Regions from separate parts of the Pantoea sp. X-Soil-TKNS-1207 genome, predicted to be linked through region 2. Evidence: predicted binding sites of a transcription regulator. Region 2 holds the regulator's gene; each other region holds the start of a gene.
What was found. The regulator Fur, encoded in region 2, represses iron uptake genes when iron is present. The targets are predictions, from matches to a motif close to ATAATAATGAGAACNACTATCAA.

Region 1: AC6I8V_RS08470 (TonB-dependent siderophore receptor) is a predicted target of Fur. The motif match lies at 1,697-1,719, and genes of this name have one in related genera.
Region 3: AC6I8V_RS02540 (isochorismate synthase) is a predicted target of Fur. The motif match lies at 1,436-1,458, and genes of this name have one in related genera.
Region 4: AC6I8V_RS06415 (TonB-dependent siderophore receptor) is a predicted target of Fur. The motif match lies at 1,816-1,838, and genes of this name have one in related genera.

The regions. Positions count from the first base shown of each region.
Region 1 is NZ_AP035958.1:1,798,256-1,801,835, forward strand. It holds gene AC6I8V_RS08470 (TonB-dependent siderophore receptor) at 1-1,626, opposite strand, end outside; gene treA (alpha,alpha-trehalase TreA) at 1,811-3,493, opposite strand.
Region 2 is NZ_AP035958.1:1,243,456-1,247,035, forward strand. It holds gene glnS (glutamine--tRNA ligase) at 1-795, shown strand, start outside; gene AC6I8V_RS05705 (hypothetical protein) at 1,032-1,427, shown strand; gene fur (ferric iron uptake transcriptional regulator) at 1,490-1,933, opposite strand; gene fldA (flavodoxin FldA) at 2,289-2,819, opposite strand; gene ybfE (LexA regulated protein) at 2,956-3,231, opposite strand; gene ybfF (esterase) at 3,400-3,580, opposite strand, start outside.
Region 3 is NZ_AP035958.1:570,946-574,525, forward strand. It holds gene AC6I8V_RS02535 ((2,3-dihydroxybenzoyl)adenylate synthase) at 1-219, opposite strand, end outside; gene AC6I8V_RS02540 (isochorismate synthase) at 230-1,408, opposite strand; gene fepB (Fe2+-enterobactin ABC transporter substrate-binding protein) at 1,585-2,550, shown strand; gene entS (enterobactin transporter EntS) at 2,545-3,580, opposite strand, start outside.
Region 4 is NZ_AP035958.1:1,391,853-1,395,432, forward strand. It holds gene AC6I8V_RS06415 (TonB-dependent siderophore receptor) at 1-1,767, opposite strand, end outside; gene AC6I8V_RS06420 (LysR family transcriptional regulator) at 1,969-2,874, shown strand; gene AC6I8V_RS06425 (FUSC family protein) at 2,986-3,580, shown strand, end outside.

The sequences.
Region 1 (3,580 bases), 550 kb from region 2:
GGAAATCACGTCACGGTTGGCAACGTCGTTCTGCGTCAGATCATACACCGCGATGGAGTACATATCGCGCGTGCCCACCGGCTGGTATTTCACGCCGCCCTCATATTGTTGCGAGGTGGTCGGCTTGAGCTGGTTGCCTTCAGGATCGGTCAGCGAGGCCGGGGTGATCGCCTGGCTCCAGCTGACATACGGGGAGATGCCATTGTTGAAGGCATACAGCAGGGCGGCACGGCCGCTGACGTGGTCATCCTGACGACGGCTGGTGCCGTTATCCGACACGATGCGGTCGTAACGACCAGAAAGGTCCATATGCCAGCGATCCAGTTGCAGCTCATCCTGCAGGTAGAGGCCGGTCTGGTAGTAACTGCGCGTCTCCGCCGTCCAGTCGTAATCCGGCATGGTGCCCACCGCCTTGCCGCTCCACGCATTGAGCGAGCTGGCATAGCCGCTGGCTTCCTGGAGATCGTCGCGGTAGCGATGGTATTCGGCGCCCAGCGTCACGCGATGCTGCACCGCACCGGTGGCGAAATCCGCCTGCAGGCGGTTATCGTTGGCCCATGAGGTAAGGGAGGAACGCTCGCCGGAGTAATAACGCGTCAGCAGATCCGGGTTAGTGGCATCCCAGCCTATCTGGTAAACCTGATCGAGATCGACATTCGAATGGCTGTAGCTGCCGGTGGAATAGACCGACCACACATCATTGAAGCGATGGGAAAAGTCATAGCTGTAGATCTGCTCATGACGCTTGAACTGATCGAGCGCGCTGTCGCCGTCGTAGAAACCGTCGCTCAGCTTGCGGCCATTGTGGCTGTAGAGCGTCCCTTCGGCTGGCACCGAACCGTGATAACCACCCGACGGATCTTTTTGCAGATAGGCGCGCAGCACCAGATTGGTGTCTTCATTCGGCTGCCACATCAGCTGCGGCGAAATGGCGTACTTCTCCGCGCGGGTGTGATCGTACTGGGTGTCGCTATTACGGGTGATGCCGGTGAGGCGGAACGCCCACTGATCGTTAATCGCGTTGGTGTAGTCGAAGGCCGCGCTGTTGGTGGCATTGGTGCCGGTCGACAGGCGGAAATGCCCCTCTTCGGCGAACTGCGGTCGCTTGCTCACCATATTCACCAGGCCGCCGGGCACCGTCTGTCCATAGAGCGCAGAGGAGGGGCCTTTGATCACATCGATACGGTCAAGGAACCAGTTATCCACCTGCAAAATATTGTAGCTGCCGCCGTCGCTCATCACGCGCAGGCCGTCGAGGAAGGTGTTATCCACATCGCCGCCGTGGAAGCCGCGCAGTGAGATGGTGTCGTAACGGGTGGCGGCACCGCCAAAGTTGGTAAACACGCCGGAGGTGTAGTTCAGCGCCTGGTTAAGGTCGGTCGCCCCCTGGTCTTCCATCTGCTGACGCGTCACCACCGAGATGGATTGCGGCGTGGTAATCAGCGGCCGGTCGGTTTTGCTCGCGCCGCTGCTGCGGGTGGCGAGATAGCCCTGAGTGGGGGAGGTCGCGGTTTCCTGGGGTTGTGCGGTGACGACCAGGGATTCTTCGGCAAAGCTGGCACCAGGCAGAGCAAGCGCCAGCGCGCACAGCACGCGGCCACGGTTAAGGGTAAAAAGCGTGGGCATCACAGTTCCTTCGACTAAAAGCAGGTAAATGGCAGCAGCGCTGCGGTAATTTTTAGTAATACAAATAAAATTAAGACTGAGAATTATTATCTTTTAGATAAGGACGTATCAAGATGTAAATTAAATGGAGAGAGGCTGTGAGATAAACTAACAGCCGGATCGGGCGATCCGGCCAGGCTTGCGGTTACTGTTGCGTTGTGGTCAGTGCGGGCATGTTGGGGATATCGCGGGCGCTGTCGCAGGTTTTATCCTTCGGACAATATTTGTCGAGCAGCATCAGCGTCACGCCGTTGGTCCAGCCGAAGCCGTCCTGCAACGGATATTCGCCACCGCCGCCGCCGCCGAGCTGCGCGCCTTCCACCACGTACTTCTCAACCAGCTTGTGCTGTTTGTCGTAGGTCATCTGCACGTTTTGCAGGAAGCGCTGACCAATCTGCTGCGCCAGCTGCGGCTGCTTATAGTGCTCCAGACCGGTTACCGCCACCCATTGCAACGGCGCCCAGCCATTTGGCGCATCCCACTGCTGGCCGTTATTCACCGTGGTGGTGACCAGGCCGCCCGGTTTCAGCAGCTGTTTCTCCACCGCCGACGCGGTGCGTTGCGCCTGCTTATCGCTGGCGAGCTGCATATAGAGCGGGAACAGCGTGGCCGCCGTCAGCTGCGGATGAACCTGTTTTTTCTGCCAGTCGTAATCGGCGTACCAGCCCTGCTGATCATTCCACAGATAACGGTTGATCGCCGCCTGACGTTTTTCGGCATCAGCGGCGAACTGCTGCGCCTGCGCGTTGTTATTCGCCAGCTTCTCGGCTTTTGCCAGCGTCTGCTCCAGATGGAACAGCAAACTGTTGAGATCGACCGGCGCCAGCTGGGTGGTGCGGATCGAGGCCAGATTGTGCGCATCGCTAAACCAGCGCGAACTGAAATCCCAGCCTGATGCCGCCCCGGCACGCAGATCGCGGTACACCTGATGCTTATCACGCTGCGGCGCTTTTTTCGCCGTGTTGACGTCATCCAGCCAGGATTCGGTGCGGGGCGCATCGCGCTCATCCCAGTAGCGGTTGAGCAGGGTGCCGTCGCTGAGCTTGATCACCCGCTTGCTGGCCTGACCGGCGGGCACCTTGTCGCTGTCCGCCATCCAGTAGGCGTACTCTTTTTGCAGCTGCGGCAGGTATTTGGTGTAGACGCTGTCGCCATCGTGCGTCGCCAGCAGATCGATCATCAGGCTGAAGAACGGCGGCTGCGAACGGCTGAGATAGTAGCTGCGGTTGCCGTTAGGAATATGGCCGTAGTGATCCAGTTCCCAGGCGAAGTTATCCACCATGTCCTGCACCCGGTCCCAGTGGCCGCTTTCGGCCAGGCCGAGCAGGGTGAAATAGCTGTCCCAGTAATAAACCTCACGGAAACGGCCGCCCGGCACCACATAAGGTTTTGGCAGCGGCAGCAGTGAATCGTACTGACCGGCCTGCTGGGCGGTGCGCGTCAGCACCGGCCACAGGCCATCAATATGCGCGCGCAGGCTCTGACCGGCAGGCGGCACGTATTTGTCCTGATCGTTCGGCAGGGTAAAGTTGGCCGCCACGAAATGTTTCAGATCGAAGTTGCGCTGGCCTTTCTGCATCTGCCAGTCGGCGAGAATCGACGAGGGATTATATTTCGGCACCGCGTCGGCAAAGGTTTTCTGGTCCGGATAAAATTTGGCCTGCTGCACCGCATTAAATAATGGCCCCAGACGCACGTCCGGTGGCTGCGGCTGGCTGCTGAGCATACGATCGTTATCTGCGGCATAGGCGACAGCAGACCCCATCATCAGGGCGGCGCTGAGCAACAGGCTAAGACGCCCTGGTGTGAATACGACATTTTTTATCATCGGTTTTTCTCCTTGTCCGAAAAAGTGGCGCGCTAACACATTGACCACACAACCAACTTTAGTCGCTATCGCGGGGCTTATCCGCTT
Region 2 (3,580 bases):
TTGACCGTTTCCGGTCTGCGTCGTCGTGGTTACAGCGCCGAATCGATCCGCGAATTCTGTCGCCGTATTGGTGTGACCAAACAGGACAACATCGTCGAGATGGCGTCGCTGGAGTCATGCATCCGTGACGATCTCAACGAGAATGCACCGCGTGCGATGGCAGTGCTTGATCCGCTGAAAGTGGTGATTGAGAACCTGCCAGCCGGTCATGAAGAGATCATCACCATGCCGAACCATCCGAACAAACCGGAAATGGGTACGCGTGATGTGCCGTTCAGCCGTGAAGTGTGGATCGATCGCGCGGATTTCCGTGAGGAAGCCAACAAGCAGTACAAACGTCTGGTGCTGGGCAAAGAAGTGCGTCTGCGTAACGCCTATGTGATTCGTGCTGAGCGCGTGGCGAAAGATGATGAAGGCAACATTACCTGCATCTACTGTACCTGCGATGTCGATACGCTGAGCAAAGATCCGGCAGATGGCCGTAAAGTGAAGGGCGTGATCCACTGGGTTTCTGCCATTCATGCGCTGCCGGCGGAATTCCGTCTGTACGATCGCCTGTTCAGCGTGGCGAATCCGGGTGCGGCTGAGGATTTCCTCACCACCATCAACCCGAATTCACTGGAAATCAAACAGGGCTTTGTCGAGCCGGGACTGCGCGATGCAGAAACGCAGGCGCCGTATCAGTTTGAGCGTGAAGGGTATTTTTGTGCAGACAGCGTGTACTCGCAGCCGTCTAAGCTGGTGTTTAACCGCACCGTAGGCTTGCGCGATACCTGGGCGAAAATCGGCGATTAATTCTTTTTGTCGTTTTCACCATATCATCATGTAAGGGCGAGCAATCGCCCTTTTTTATTGGCGATAAATCACGGCTGGCAACCATTTATGCTACGGCATAAAAAATGTGTTTGTTACCGGTATTTGCGACAAATCTGACTTTAGTAAAATTAATCCATTTACGAGTGTTAAAAACTGTATTTCAGGTAGGCTATGCGCTCTCCAGCGTTGCTCCGCGGGTTATCTAAGGAAAAAAAATGACAAGTCTCGCTCAGGAAGCCAAACACAGCGTCGTGGTTTTACATCAGCTTATCGAACGTATTTTTAATCAGTCGGATAGCACTGACGACAGCATTGAATTGTTTCTCTCGCACTTTCACCCCGACTTCAAAATGGTGACGCCGCAGGGGAAACAATTCGATTTGAACTCAATGGAGGTGCTGTTCCGCCAGTTGCGCGGCCAGCGTGAAGGGATGCGCATCGCCACCAGTGAACACACCATCATTTCGCAGCAGAGCGAGGAGGTCACCATTCAGTATCGCGAGTTGCAGATGATGAATGGTAACAACCAGAGCCGCATTTCGCTGGCGGTGCTGGATTGCAGTACCTTGATTCCTCGCTGGCGATATTTGCAGGAAACGCTGGTGCAGTGATATCCAGAAACAAAAAAACCGGTGCCAGGCACCGGTTTTTTTATACTGCATAGCACACTTCGTTACTTATCGTGGAGCGTCTCGTCTTCGCGGCAGTCTCCCAGCGCACAGTGGCCGTACAGGTACAGGCTGTGGTTGGTGAGTTTGATACCGTGACGGGTTGCAATTTCACGCTGACGGGTTTCAATCGATTCATCGCTGAACTCGATCACTTTGCCACAGTCCAGGCAGATCAGGTGGTCATGATGATGCTGCTGCGTCAGTTCAAAGACGGATTTACCGCCTTCGAAGTTATGACGGGTAACGATGCCCGCGTCATCGAACTGGTTAAGAACGCGATATACCGTTGCCAGACCAATCTCTTCGCCCATATCAATCAGGCGTTTGTACAAATCTTCCGCACTGACGTGATGGCACTCGGGTTCCTGAAGCACTTCCAGAATTTTAAGTCTGGGCAGCGTGACTTTCAGGCCAGCCTTCTTCAATGCGGAGTTGTTGTCAGTCATGCGGATATTGTCCTGTTACTTTGCTAGTCACTTGCGGCGCAGGGCCTTGAATGTCGATCACGCGCATTCTCATTTGCGTCTCATTATAGAACTCAAGCAGTGAAATGAAAACCAAGGTAACGTCCTGAAATCACCAGTGGCTGTAAGGATAAGTGTCACTAACGCCGGCGGGGATCGTGCAGGTCTTTGTTTCCATTTCACTCAGCCTCATTCTGATGCCAGAGGAATAAGCGGATGACCGTTACGGGTATTCTACAGATTTGCGGGAAAAAGTTAAAAAACAGTAGCTATTATTTTTATAGGAAATTCCTTTAACTCAATGTGAGCCAGCGCCCACATTGAGGAGGGCAGGGGATCAGGCTTCGATGATCGCCTGTAATTGCAGCTCATCAAAAATCTGTTTCACCCATTTTTCAACACGTTCGTTGGTCAGTTCCGGCTGACGATCTTCGTCAATAGCCAGTCCCAGGAAGTGTTTGTCATCGGCCAGACCTTTAGAGGCTTCAAAATGGTAGCCTTCCGTTGGCCAGTGGCCAACAATCACCGCACCATTCGGCTCGATGATGTCACGGATGGTGCCCATCGCATCACAGAAGTATTCCGCGTAGTCTTCCTGGTCGCCACAGCCAAACAATGCCACCAGTTTGCCGTTGAAGTCGATCTCTTCCAGCGTCGGGAAGAAATCATCCCAGTCACACTGCGCTTCGCCGTAGTACCAGGTCGGGATGCCCAGCAGCAGGATATCGAATGCTTCGAGATCTTCTTTGGTGCTCTTGGCAATGTCATGCACTTCAGCAACGTCTTTACCCAGTTGTTTCTGGATCATTTTTGCAATGTTTTCAGTGTTGCCGGTATCGCTGCCGAAGAAAATGCCTACGATTGCCATGGGTCAAGTAACCTCTTAAATCCTGATTGTGAAAGTAAGTCAGTAGAATGCACAGTTAAGCGAATGATAGCAGACCGGGCAAAGTGGCGGAACTTGTAAAGCGGTCACTTTTGTTCGTGCGTGCGGTCTGCGTGCGTTACGACAGTTTGAGCTGCGCCAGCAGCATTTGTTCAATCAATTCGCTGCGACTGATGTTTTGTTGCTCAGCCAGGGTGTTGAGGGCATCAACCGCCTCGCCGGACATTTTCAGCTCGACACGACGCAACCCACGCACCTTGTCGCGTTTCAGCTGGTTGCGTTTGTTAATCCGCAACTGTTCGTCACGCGTCAGCGGACTGGTTTTGGGGCGACCCGGACGCCGCTCATCAGCGAAGAGATCGAGCGTGGTACGGTCAGTCTGTTCTTTTGCCATGGTTTGTAAAACTGAGTGGGCGCGAACGGCGGAAAGGCGCTGCGCGATTTATACATTATCGGCCCGACCACGGTGAAAAAATCATCCGCGGCAAATTTTTAGCGCGACATCATACTCCAGCGCCATCCACGACGCCAACCCTAAACGGTTTGCGGCAAGCTTTTGCTTTTACAGTACAAAAAAGCGCCGGACTGCGCGCAAAACCGCCTCAGGTTTCTCCGCATGAACCCAGTGGCCTGCGCCGCTGATCACATGCGCATGCGCCTGCGGGAACTGACGCAGCAGGGCATCGCGGTGCTGATTATCCAGATAGGGCGAGTCACCGCCGCGAATAAACAGCGCCGGGTGC
Region 3 (3,580 bases), 670 kb from region 2:
GCCGCTTTTCAGGCCGCGACGTTGCAGCGCTGCTGCGAGGTTGTCGGTCAGCACAGCCATTTCGCGGTAGCTGATCTGACGGTCGCCGTCGATCACGGCGATGGCATCATTGTGCTGCTGACGCGCCAGGATGTCGGTCATCGGCACATCCAGCCAGTAGCCTTTTTCGCGATAACGTGCGGCCAGATCGTCCGGCCAGCGATTATAGGGAATACTCATGGTCTTTCCTTTATTGCAGTCCAAAGGCGCGCAACATGGTATCCAGCTTCACGCCAGTTTCGCGCCATTCCGATTCGGGTTGGGAGTCGGCAACGATGCCCGCGCCAGCGAACAGACGCACGCGCGTGTCGTGCACCGTTCCGCAGCGGATGGTGACGACCCATTCGCCGTTCCCCTGCTCATCGCACCAGCCGACAATGCCGCCAAACAGCTGGCGATCAAAAGGTTCCAGCGTCTGAATCAACTGCTGCGCATGATGATGCGGGAAGCCGCTCAGCGCCGGGGTGGGATGCAGCAGGCTGGCCAGCGACAGCGCATTTTCGCGTTCGTCCTGTACCTCGCCATCAATCTGGGTAGCGAGATGCCATAGCGTGGAAGTGGTAATCAGCGAAGGCACTGTCGGCACCGACAGCAGGCGGCTGCGTGGTTGCAGCGTATCGCGCATCGCGTCGGTCACCAGCTTATGTTCGTATCGATCTTTGCTGGAGTTCATCAGGGTTTCGCCGGCTGCGCGGTCACGCAGAGCGTCGCTATCGCGACGGGCGGAGCCGGCGAGGGGGCAAGAGCTGAAATCACGCCCCTGCTTACGCAGCATCAGTTCCGGGCTGGCACCCAGCAGCACGCCACCCTGCGGCAACGGCAGATGGAAATGGTAGCTGTTGGGATTGAGCGCCATCACCCGCTGCATCAGCGCAGCGCTGTCCACCGGCTGTTCTGTGACGATATCCATCAGTCGCGACAGCACCACTTTGTCGAGTTCGCCGCGCTGGATGGCCGCCACTGCATCGGCCACCATGCCGGTAAAAATGTCGTGATCCGGCAGCGCCGAACGACGACGCACCTGCGGCAACGCGCTGAGCTCGGCGGGTAAGGTGGCCAGCAGATCGCCACGCGCAAAGGTCTGATATGACTCGGGGATAAACAGGGCAGCAGGCTGGCTGACGTCAAACGGGATCGCGCCAACCAGAACGGGCTTTTCGATACCCTGCTTTTTCGCCGCCGCGAAATGCTGACGCAGCTGTTGCTGAAAATCACCTTGTAAGTTGGCGGCATCCTGAACCGGCTCGGTCAGGGTGGTGTAACACCCTTGTGTCGCCAGGCTGCGCCAGGGGGAGGTAAAGAGGAATCCGCGGCACAGTGCGGAAAAATCCTTCAACCAGGCATTTTCAAACGTGGAAGATTCCACCATAATTTTCACCTTTAAATGATAAGATTATTAAGAATGATTATCATTTTTATTATGGCCCTGTAACCTACGTCTAATGCGCTAAAGAGTCAATCAGAACGCGGGACTTCCTGCGTCAGAATGCGTAATCAGAGTAGTCTGCGGGGGGCGCGCTTAAGCTAAATGGTGGACCAGAACTTATGAATAAATGCGGTTTATGGGGCGTCTGCGCCCTGTTGTTCATTTTCCAGACTTTCAACAGCATCGCGCGGGCCGATCAGGGCTGGCCACGCACCATTCACAGCGAGCAGGGCACCCTAACCCTGGACAAAGCGCCGCAGCGCATTGTCTCCACCAGCGTCACCCTCACCGGGTCCCTGCTGGCGATCGATGCACCGGTGATCGCCTCCGGTGCCACCGCGCCGAATAGCCGCTTCACCGACGATCAGGGCTTCTTCCGCCAGTGGGGCGAGGTGGCGAAACAGCGCGGTGTGAAACGTCTGTATATCGGCGAGCCAAACGCTGAAGCGGTCGCGGCTGAAGCGCCAGACCTGATCATCGTGAGCGCCACCGGTAACGATAAGGCCATCAATCTGGTGAGCCAGCTCTCCGCCATTGCCCCCACGCTGGTGGTCAACTATGACGATAAAAGCTGGCAGGATGTGGTCACGCTGCTGGGTAACGCCACGGGCCATGAGACGCAGGCAGCGCAGCGCGTCAAAGCCTTTGACGATCGCGAAGCGGCGCTGAAAAAAAGTATCACGCTGCCGCCGCAGCCGGTCTCCGCCATGGTGTGGAACGGTGATGGCCGTGCTGTGAACCTGTGGACCGCCGCTTCAGCGCAGGGCAAATTGTTGCAGCAGCTCGGTTTCACCCTGGCGACGCCGCCAGCCAGCGTTCAGCAGAGCCATAGCATGGGCCAGCGCAAAGACATCATTCAGCTGTCGGGTGAAAACGTCGCCAGCGGGCTGACCGGGCACAGCTTCCTGCTGTTCGCTGCCGATGATAAAACCCGCCAGTCGGTGCTGAGCAATCCGTTCCTCGCGCAGAACGCGGCGGTAACGCAGCAGCAGGTGTACGCGCTGGGCGCGGATACCTTCCGTCTCGACTACTACAGCGCCAACAATCTGCTGGCGCGTCTGGAAAAACTGTTTGTGAAGTCATGATGCCTCTTCCGCCAGCGTCGCTGCTGGCGGTTGATAACGGCGTAAACGTCCCATCAGTAACCACATCAGCACGCCCAGCAACGCCGCGCCGCAACCAAACATCGTCGCGGCCTGCTGCGGCAGCAGCCAGGAACCCATCGCCCCAATCATCGCCGCACCCAGCGCATCGCCGGTGACATTCTGCGCCGTCCATAAACTGTTGATACGCCCCAGCAGATGGTCCGGCGTTAATCTCTGAATCATCGCGTATTGCACCAGGCTATTGATCGAACTGAAGTAGCCGAAGGCCACCAGGCAGAGCAGGGCGAGCTGAAAATTCGGCATCAGGCCGAACAGCCCGAGCGCGATAAAAGCGACAATCGCGCTGCTGAGCACCAGCAGACCGGGGCGTGCGGCCTGCGCCAGGCGGCCGCTGGTCAATGCGCCGATGGCTGCGCCGAGCGGCACGGCGGCGAACATCAGGCCCAGCCGGTCGGCACTCACTTCCCAGTGCGGCGCCAACGCCGGATAGAGCACGCGTACCGCGCTGGCCAGCGTCACCAGCGCTCCAATCAGCGCCGCCATCCCGACCTGCGGGCTGGCAAACAAAAATTGCACGCCGGTCGCCAGCGATTTCAGCGGATGTTCACGCGGCTGCGGCGGTGGCGGCAGGATCGGCAGTTGCAGGATGGTCAGCACCGTCAGCAGCGTTCCCGCTGCCGCCAGGCCGTAGTTCCAGACCACGCCGCCGCTGGCAATCACCATGCCGGCAATCGCCGGTGACAGAATCGACCCGAAGCGTACCGTCAGCATGGTGATGGCGCCCGCCTGCATCAGGTTTTCGCGCCCGACCAGCGCCGGTGTTGCTGCCAGCAGCGCGGTAACGCCAATCGCCCCGAAGAAACCATCCCAGAAACCCAGCAGATAAACGGCGACCAGCGAAGGTTCAGGCAGGGCGGCGTTGATCGCCAGCCCGACAAACCCAAGGCCGCAGGTGGAACGTGCGAAGACAATCAGCTTTTTCCGTTCATAGCGATCCGCCAGCACACCG
Region 4 (3,580 bases), 150 kb from region 2:
GCTGTCGGCGGCGGCAAAATTGGCGATGCCCAGCGCCATATTCCAGCCCGGCGTTAGCTCACCCTGCACATCCAGCTCCACGCCTTTCGAGGTGGTGCCATTAACGGCTTTATACGCCTGGCTGCCATCCGGCAGCAGATAGCCGCTGTCGGTGGTGGCGACATGGTCGAGATGGGTATCGAACAGCGCCAGCGAGGCATTAAGACGGCCATCCAGATAACGTCCTTTCAGCCCGATCTCACGGTTGTTGCCGTTGGTCGGTTTCAGCACCTGATTGTTGCGGTCGCGGTAGGTTTGCGGGTTAAAAATGGTGGTATAGCTGGTGTAGACCGCATAGGTGGGTGAAAGGGTATAAATCAGTCCGGCATAAGGGGTGATAGCGGCATGTTTTTCATAATGGAAATCGGTGCTGCCATCGGTTTGATCGATTTCGTACTGGTTAAGACGCGCCCCGACGATCAGCTTCAGCGGATCGGCCAGCGACAGGCGTAACGCGCTATACAGGCCGCGCTGGGTCGTTTCAGTGTGGGTGCGCGTCCAGGTCGCACTGGAGAAATCCGCTTCGGGATAATCGCCGTTCCACTGAAAAATATCGCCGATGGGGGTGGCGGGAAAAACGAAGCCGCTGCTGTCGGCATCTTCGATGCGTTTCGAGGCCATTACGCCCGCCACCAGCTCATGCTGACGGCCAAACAGTTCAAACGGCCCGCTCGCCATCGCGTCGATGCTGTTCTGGCGTGATTTGTCACGGCTGGCCAGCGCCACCGGCAGTAGTCCTTCACCGCTGCTGGCATCCGGGTAGCCTAAGCCGGAGAACAGCTCAGCATCGGATTTGGTGCGTTGCTGACTCAGGTTCGCGCGCACCTGCCAGCCATTATCAAAGCGTTGCTCAAGGTTGGCGAACAGGGTGCGCAGGTTGTTGTTCCAGTGGCTCCAGTTGGCGGCCAGACTGGCGGATCGCGGCCAGTTGGCTTGTTCACCATTGCTGAACCAGCGTGGCATCCCGCCCCAGGTGGAGCCTGTCGGTTTGATATTCTGCATATCGTAACCGACGCTCAGGGTGGTGTTGTCCGTCACATCGGCCTCGACCACGCCGTAAAACGCCTGTTTCTTTTGCTGGTAGCGATCAAGCCATGAGTGGCGCTGCTGCAAGGTGCCCACCACGCGGGCGCGCACCCGTCCATCGTCGGTTAGCGGGGCGGAGACATCCAGCATACTGCGATAGTTATCCCATGAACCGGCGCTGACCGCTGCCTGCGCCTGGAAGCTGTCCGTCGGCCGCTTGCGCACCAGATTGACGGATGCGCCGGGATTGCCTGCGCCGGTGAGTAAGCCGGTGGCGCCGCGCACCACTTCAATGCGGTCATAAAAGGCGGTGTCGATGAAACTGGCCCCGTCAACAAAGCTGGTGGGGATGCCATCGAACTGGAAACTGTCGATGCTGAAGCCACGGGAGAAGAAATCAACACGCTCGCTGTCGAGGGTGCGTGATTCGACGCCGGTGGTCGCCTCCAGCGCTGACTGCACGCTGTTCAGTTGCTGGTCGTCCATACGCTGACGGGTTAATACCGTCACCGACTGCGGCGTCTCCTGCGGAGACAGCGTTAAACCGGTGGCGGCCCGCGTTTCACCGGTGGTGTAGGACTGGGTCTCTTCCGTGGTGGCGCCGAGCGAGCCACTGCTTTCCACCAGCAGGGTGTTGTCATCGGCTGTCGCCAGCAGCGTGGTCAGTCCGGCGGCGAGGGCCGTGACGCGCGATAAGGTCATTAAAGGTTCCATGAGGTAGTGGTTTCTCTGCCAGTTATCATTTTTCGCATTCAAACGAGAATCATTTTCATTTACACTCCACCTTCGGTAAATGCCGCCGCACGCACTTTATCCGTGCGACAAACGCACGCCTCCACACAGGTTGTTAACCACAACGCGATGGGGGTAGGATGCGTTTTTTGCACTGATGCTGAGGCCACCATGAAACAACCGGATTTAAATCTGCTGCTGGCGCTGGATATTTTGCTGGAGGAGGGCAGCGTGGTGGCGGCGGCGCGGCGCATGAACCTCAGCGCGCCCGCCATGAGCCGCACGCTGGGACGTATCCGCGATACCCTGGGCGACCCGGTATTTGTGCAGGCCGGACGCAAGCTGGTGCCGACGCCGCGCGCGCTGGCGTTGCGCGAGCAGGTGCGCAGCGCGGTGGAGCAGGCCACGCAGGTGCTGGCCCCGGCCGGGGAAGTGGCGCTGGCGACGCTGGAACGGCGCTTCAATGTGCGCGCCAATGATATTTTTGTCGGGATCTATTCCGGTCGCCTGCTGGAGGCGATGGCGGCTGAAATGCCGCGCGCCATGCTGCATTTCTCCCCCGAAGCTGATGATGTCGATGATGAAACGCTGCGCAGCGGCCGTATCGATCTGTTTATCAGCGCGGCGCGTCAGCTGGGGCCGGAAATCCGCGTGCAGCCGCTGTTTACTACCCGCTTTGTCGGCATGGCGCGCGCCGATCATCCGATCTTTGACGCCGATATCACGCCGCAGCAGCTGACGCGCTGGGGCCATATCAGCATCTCCCGGCGTGGCAAATCCAGCGGGCCGATTGACCAGGCGCTGGCGCAGCTGGGCCTGCAACGTCAGGTTTCCCTGATTGTCGCGACGCCGTACACCGCGATCTTCTCGCTACAGGATTCGGATCTGCTGCTGCCGCTGCCGGAACATCTTGGGCGGCGCGCGCTGGCTGCCGGATTGCGTGTCCGGTTATTCGAACTGCCGGTGCCACTGGAAACCGTGCTGCTGACGCAGGCATGGCATCCGCGTTTCCAGCATGATGCCGCGCATCGCTGGCTGCGCCAGACCCTGCGCCAGCTCTGTTCCGCCGACGATTAAGCCTCAATGCCATGCGTGCGTCTGACGCACGTATCGATTCAAAAAAGGTCACTTCTCTGCACGCATCGCCAGATTTACAGTGAGCGCAAATTCACTGTAGAAGGGGGCGCCATGCGTTTCTGGCAACGTTATTCCTCGCTGGCCGGGTTCGATCTCACCACGCCGCGCGCAACCTATATTCTGCGTGCGCTGCTGGCCGCCAATCTGGCATTGGTCATCGCTTACTGGCTGCAACTGGATATGCCTTACTCCGCCGCCAGCACCGTGCTGCTGGTGCTGAATCCGGTGCAGGGCGCGGTGCTCGGCAAGGGCAAATGGCGCTTAATCGGTACCCTGGTGGGCATGGTGATGGCGTTAACCCTGATGGCCGCTTTCGCTCAGCAGCCGTGGCTGTTCGTATTAACCGAAAGCCTGTGGCTGGGGTTGTGCGTACTGGCGATGAGCGTACTGCGGCATTTTCGCGCGTCGGGGGCGGCAGTGGCGGGTTACACCATCGGCCTGGCGACGCTCGGCGCGATTCAGCATCCCGATCTGGCGTTTGAACATGCCATTGGGCGTGCCTCAACCGTGGCGGTGGGGGTGATCACTCTGGGGCTGGTTTCCGCCTTGTTTAGCCGCCGCAGCCTGGCAGGCAAGCTGGAAGCGCAGCTGCTGCGTCTGGCGACGACCACCGCGACACTACTGCACAGCGCGCCAGCGGTGGCCG